One region of the Shewanella sp. ISTPL2 genome, then DNA from elsewhere that is predicted to be linked to it. Evidence: predicted binding sites of a transcription regulator. Region 1 holds the regulator's gene; each other region holds the start of a gene.
What was found. The regulator sigma-54, encoded in region 1, starts transcription at its own class of promoters, with help from an activator protein. The targets are predictions, from matches to a motif close to GTTGGCACGNNNNTNGNNT.
Positions count from the first base shown of each region.

Region 1 (2,207 bases):
TATATCGGCTAGTCGACCATGTGGAATGGCGATGCCGTTACCTATACCTGTGCTCCCCATCTTTTCGCGCGCCACTAGGCTTTCGAATATCTCTTGAGATGAGAGGGTCGGGTACTGGGCAGCGACTAAGTCGCTGATGAGTTCCAGTACCTTTTTCTTGCTGCCCGGAGTGGCGCAGGTAGTGCACTCCGGCCGCAGTATGGTACAAAGTTCCATTATTAGTGTTTTGTTAACTTCTCTTTGTGTTTAATAACCTGACGGTCAAGCTTGTCAATCAGGGCGTCTATAGCAGCATACATGTCAGCATGCTCTGAAGTAGCAAAAACTTCACCACCTATGAGGTTTATTCTCGCTTCGGCAATCTGTTGCATTTTCTCAACATTGAGCACAACGTGCACATTATTGATCTGTTCGAAATGGCGTTCAAGTTTTGAAAACTTTTCTTCTACATATGCACGTAACGATTCGGTAATTTCGACATGGTGTCCACTTAGGTTTATTTGCATAGAAACGTCCTCCGATATCCACTGTAGGTTATAAACTTTTACGCTGATTAGAAGGTGGAATAAGCATAGCCTCTCGGTACTTCGCAATGGTTCTGCGGGCTACGTTGATCCCTTGTTCTGCCAGAAGTTGTGCCATCTTACTATCGCTTAATGGTTTTTTCTGGTTTTCCGCTGCCACCAGTTTCTTTATAAAGGCTCTGATTGCTGTGGATGAGCACTCACCACCATCGTCAGTACCGACGTGGCTAGAGAAGAAGTATTTTAGTTCAAAAAGTCCCTTAGGGGTATGCATGTATTTTTGAGTTGTGACCCGTGAGATGGTGGACTCATGCATTTCTACCGCTTCGGCAATATCGTTAAGCACCATAGGCTTCATGGCTTCTTCACCATACTCAAAGAAACCTTGCTGATATTGCACTATGCAATTAGCAACTTTAAGCAAAGTATCGTTACGGCTTTCTAAGCTCTTAATAAACCATTTAGCCTCTTGCAGATGGCCGCGAATAAATTGGCTATCGGCTTGGTTTTTAGTGCTGCGCGCCATTGAAGCATAATGTTGATTTACATTGATTTTGGGCATGCAGTCAGGATTTAGCTCAACCACCCAGCGGCCATTTTTCTTCGACACAGACACATCTGGGATAACGTATTCGTCATTATTGGGCGTGATCAACAAACCTGGGCGAGGATTGAGGGTTTGGATGAGTGCTATACCATCCCTTAATTCATCTTCTTTTAATTTAGTCTTACGCATCAATAACCTAAAGTCTCGGGCGGCGATCAGATCTAAATGATCTTTGATCAGCATACGGGCGTTTTCTAGGTTGGGAGTATCAGCGGCGAAATGCGACAGTTGGATCAGCAGGCATTCACTTAAATCGCGGGCGGCAACGCCTATGGGATCAAAATGCTGAATACGCTTGAGTACGGCTTCGACTTCGTCAAGCTCAACTTCAGGATTGCCCATGGCTTCGAGAATTTCTTCAGTGCTTTGGGTGAGATAGCCCTGATCGTCGATGGCATCAATAATGGCGGTGGCAATGGCTAAATCGGTTTCAGAAAACGGCGTGAGGTTTTTTTGCCATTCTAAGTGTTCGTACAAACCTTCACTGGTCTCGCCTTGGAAGGGCATATCGTCTTCACGACTGCCGCCGGGGCCTGAGTTTGGGGAGGCGGTAAACACTTCATCCCATGTGGTGTCCATGGGGAGCTCATCGGGCATGGATTCTTTGGTTAGCGACTCTGCCGTATCTATGGTGGAGCTGTCTTTTTCTGGTGGCAGAGTGCTAGATTCACTGAAATCCGTATCGGATAGCGTTTGGTTTACAGGGGTTTTAGTGGCGTCGAATTGATCCTCTTCCAGCTCGAGAAGGGGATTAGAATCTAATGCTTGCTGGATCTCTTGCTGCAGTTCTAATGACGACAGTTGCAACAGACGTATAGCCTGTTGTAGTTGTGGCGTCATGGTTAACTGTTGACCCAGTTTGAGCTGGAGTGACGCTTTCATGTTACCGCTGATCCCTACGTTATTATTGTTGGATGAGGTCGCTTATTATTATCTTGAGTGAAGCCCAATGGCGGTATAAATTGCCTCCATTGGCTTCGCTCGATTAACTATAGCCTGAATTGTTCACCTAAGTACACAGCCCTAACTTGCTGATTGTCTAAGATCTCTGCTGGAGTTCCTTCGGCAATCAGGTT
Region 1 covers NZ_JAAPAV010000001.1:3,082,742-3,084,948, forward strand. The annotation lists gene ptsN (PTS IIA-like nitrogen regulatory protein PtsN) at 1-216, opposite strand, end outside; gene hpf (ribosome hibernation promoting factor) at 219-506, opposite strand; gene HUB64_RS13425 (RNA polymerase factor sigma-54) at 535-2,013, opposite strand; gene lptB (LPS export ABC transporter ATP-binding protein) at 2,121-2,207, opposite strand, start outside.

Region 2 (2,207 bases), 1.3 Mb from region 1:
ACATCGCCTCTGATGCGTCTTCGCGCCTGTGAAACCTCGACTCGTATTGCCGAATATTTCCGCGATTTAGGCTATAACGTTTTATTGCTTATGGACAGTTTAACGCGCTACGCCCAAGCGCAGCGGGAAATTGCTTTGGCTGTGGGTGAACCGCCTGCGACTAAAGGTTATCCGCCTTCTGTGTTTGCAAAATTGCCACGTTTAGTTGAGCGCGCCGGAAACGGTGGCCCTGGACAAGGTTCAATTACGGCATTTTATACTGTGCTGACGGAAGGGGATGATCAACAGGATCCGATTGCCGATGCTTCGCGGGCGATCCTCGATGGCCACATAGTCTTGTCACGTTCGCTTGCGGATTCGGGGCACTATCCTGCGATTGATATTGAAGCTTCTATTAGCCGAGTCGCGCCTATGGTGATCTCCAATGAACATTTGGAAGCCATGCGCCGCGTGAAACAAACCTATTCCTTGTATCAGCAAAATCGAGATTTGATTTCTATTGGGGCCTATGCCCAAGGAAGCGATCCTCGCATTGATAATGCGATACGACTGCAGCCAGCAATGAATGCTTTTTTGCGCCAAACCATGCGTGATGCATTTAGCTTTGCCGATAGCCAAGTCATGCTTGGGCAACTTGCTGCACAGTGCAAATAATGGCGTCATCGAATTAATCGAGGTCTAGTATGGCTAACGCCGATCCCTTGCTGTTAGTGTTAAAGCTTGCCAATGATGCCGAAGAACAAGCGGCGTTATTGTTAAAATCTGCGCAGTTAGAGTGTCAAAAACGGTTGAATCAACTCAGTGCTCTGAATAACTATCGCTTAGAATACATGAAGCAAATGCAATCCCAGCAAGGTCAAGCCATCAGTGCTAGTCACTATCACCAGTTTCACCGTTTTATTCGTCAGATCGATGACGCTATTATCCAGCAAAATCACGTCGTAGCCGACGGTGAAAAGCAAAAAGAATATCGACAACAACATTGGTTGGAAAAGCAAAAAAAACGTAAGGCAGTAGAATTACTCTTAGCCAGTAAAGAGAAGAAGCGTCAAGTGGTTGAACAAAAAAGGGAGCAAAAAATGACCGATGAATTTGCTTCCCAGCAATTTTATCGCCGTCATCAACGTTAGTGAAATGATAGGCATCTTTACTGCTTGCTAGCCGGATAGGCTCTTTAGTTTTTTTGTATTGATGGCATAAGCATCAATTCGGCACCTCTCAGTGTTAATTCTTTTCGATATGCTGTCGTAAAATCTGATGTTTTGGCATCTTATTTGCTTTGATTTAGTCCATGACCCTGCAACCGCAGTGTTTAATTGACGTTTCTACCTAGCCATTTCTTTTTTTGCTGGGTGATGTTTGGGAGCACTTATGCAACAAATGACCAATATCCTGTTAAGTAAAACAGGCAACTCTGCGGCCAATTCCGCTAAGACATCTTCCCAAGAGTCTAATAATGAAGACTTTTCATCTACACTTGCGTCAGTCACCGCTAGCTCATTTTCTATTTCTGCGTCTAAAAAAACCATTGCTAACACTGATGATGCTGTGCAGGTTACCTCTGCTGATAAAGTAAAAGATGACGATATATCAACTGATGACGCCGACGTGAATCTCATTTTTGCCCAAATTAGCATGGCAAATGATATGAAGAAAACGGCATCAGATGGAGATAGTTTGCCGCTAGCATTTTTAAATGCTGAAGAAGATATAACTGGTGAAGAAAATATTGATACTTCATCAGCTTTATTAACCGGCTCAGCATTGGCATCTACTGTTTCTGCTGAGATTGAACTGGCATCAGATATAGATGCCGATGAAGCGGGTTTTTCTGCTGAATTACAAAAGTTAGTTTCTACTAGCCCAGATATGGCAGCAATTTCAATCGCAGATGACGTGAAACCATCTTCTTTGACTGATAAGTCACTCGTACATATTCTTCCCATAGACCCAAATATACTTGAAGCGTCAGCGGATAGTGATGCTGTGATTGATCCAAATTTGACCGATGACGCTTCAGAATTACCTTTAGAAGACACTGAGCTTGTCTCTGCCACTGAAGTCGGGGTGAGCATAGATGAGTCTTTAGTTGAGAATGATGTCACACTTAATGCTGTGATTAATCAAGCGGGCTTAGCGAACAGTGCAACGATAAAGTCGGCAACCAACACTGCGGCAAAAGCAACGACTAGCAGCTCGACAGTGAA
Region 2 covers NZ_JAAPAV010000001.1:4,385,392-4,387,598, forward strand. The annotation lists gene fliI (flagellar protein export ATPase FliI) at 1-654, shown strand, start outside; gene fliJ (flagellar export protein FliJ) at 684-1,130, shown strand; gene HUB64_RS19480 (flagellar hook-length control protein FliK) at 1,372-2,207, shown strand, end outside.
Region 2: a site for sigma-54 is predicted at 1,262-1,280, ahead of HUB64_RS19480 (flagellar hook-length control protein FliK). Genes of this name have one in related genera too.

Region 3 (2,207 bases), 710 kb from region 1:
AACCTCACCACCGAAATCGGCGTGGCCTGGGGTATCAACGATGTTAATACGGTAGTCGTTCCACTTGATGGCAGTATTCTTTGCCAGAATCGTGATCCCACGTTCCTTTTCAAGATCGTTGGAGTCCATCACCCGCTCAGTGGCTTCTCCTCGGGTTGCAAGGGTGCCTGACTGTGACAGCAACTTGTCTACCAGGGTCGTTTTGCCATGGTCAACGTGTGCAATAATGGCGATGTTACGTAAATTCTCTAGCACGGATAAACCTCTTACCATCAAACAAAAATAGGGATATTTCAGTAATTCGTTATGGTGATCGAGCTCGATCTACCACAATAAAAAGCGTGCCATTCTACTCCAGAGCGGCCTTGGCGCACAGGATTATTTTTGAACACTTATAAAACAATTCGCCAATCCTTGGGTAATTTCCGCCAATCATCCACTGAATGAAATCCTCTATAGCCAGAGTTAACGCTCTGTTTAATTGCCATATTCGTAGGAAAAATCCGAGTTAAGCAGCTGAATTTGCTATTTTTCGTATTCAATGTTAGCACTGCTAATGTCGATTTAAGCATCAGCAAAATCGACTTAGGTACAGAGAAATTACCACGTGAACACACTGCAATAAATTCTGCGGCACACTTAATCTAACGTTCATGTTGGCGTTTACACCCGATGGCATTAAGACTCACTTCATTGTCACGGGATACCTTTTACGCATGACTGATTTCACTTGGCCTGTGAACAGCAAAGACATTTCGCACATGAGAACGAACTCTTTCCTAATAATATGATAATAAACCACTATTGGATTGATAATGCGTGGCATAGTTGGACAGACTAGCGTGGTTTTATGACAATTATGCGGCGGTTATGCGGTGGTAAATAGTCCCGTTCTGTACTGAAAGTATGTGTGAGCTTCACAGAGGCAGTACTTACTGAGATAGTGAAAGCCAAAGTGTCATTGCCATCTCATTGCCATATAAGTGGTGCATGTTATCGCTGTGCATCCCAGCTTAAGGTTTGCATGAATCAATTCAGTGCGCACCAAAATGGAGTAATGCACCAAAATGCCACAGACAAAAGCACTATTATGGTGCACACGCGAATCCAATTAAGTGCAACAAAGATTTTAAACCATGTTAATCAGTAAGTTAAATTATTGGCATGGATATCGCTTTATAGCTCGTAAGTTTGGCTCAAGATAAATCACTTGAGTTAAAAGATTATAGAAGGGGCATCCCTTTACCCTACCGGAGGCTTGAGAATGTCAGTTGAATCAGTTTTAAAGCAACTTGAAGAATTAGAAGTTAAGTTCGTTGATTTACGTTTTACCGACACTAAAGGTAAAGAGCAGCACGTATCTATTCCTTCTCATCAGGTAGATGCTGATTTCTTCGAAGACGGCAAAATGTTTGACGGTTCTTCTATCGCAGGTTGGAAGGGCATTAACGAATCAGACATGGTACTGATGCCAGATCCAACGACATTCGTACTGGATCCTTTCACCGAAGAAACCACAGCGCTGATCCGTTGTGACATTCTTGAACCCGGTACCATGACAGGTTACGACCGTGACCCACGCTCAATTGCTAAAAAAGCAGAAGCTTACCTGATCTCTACTGGTATCGCTGATACTGTATTGATTGGACCAGAACCAGAATTCTTCCTATTTGACGATGTCCGTTTCGGTACTGACATGTCAGGTTGTTTCGTTAAGATCGACGCTAAAGAAGCGGCTTGGAACTCAGGCACTAGCTACGAAGGCGGCAACACAGGTCACCGTCCATTTGTTAAAGGCGGTTACTTCCCAGTTGCACCGGTTGACTCATCACAAGACCTACGTAGCGCTATGTGTTTAGTGCTCGAAGAAATGGGCCAAGTGGTTGAAGCGCATCACCACGAAGTGGCGACTGCAGGTCAAAACGAAATCGCCACTCGCTTCAACACCTTGACTAAGAAAGCGGATGAAATCCAAATTCTGAAGTACGTAGTGCACAACATGGCACACGCTTACGGTAAGACGGCGACTTTCATGCCTAAACCCATCGTTGGTGACAACGGTAGCGGCATGCACGTTCACCAATCTCTGGCGAAAGACGGTGTTAACTTGTTCGCTGGCGACAAATACGCAGGTTTAAGTGAAACGGCTCTGTACTACATAGGTGGTATCATCAAGCACGCTCGCGCGCTGAACGCTTTCACTAACC
Region 3 covers NZ_JAAPAV010000001.1:3,795,061-3,797,267, forward strand. The annotation lists gene typA (translational GTPase TypA) at 1-255, opposite strand, end outside; gene glnA (glutamate--ammonia ligase) at 1,265-2,207, shown strand, end outside.
Region 3: a site for sigma-54 is predicted at 1,159-1,177, ahead of glnA (glutamate--ammonia ligase). Genes of this name have one in related genera too.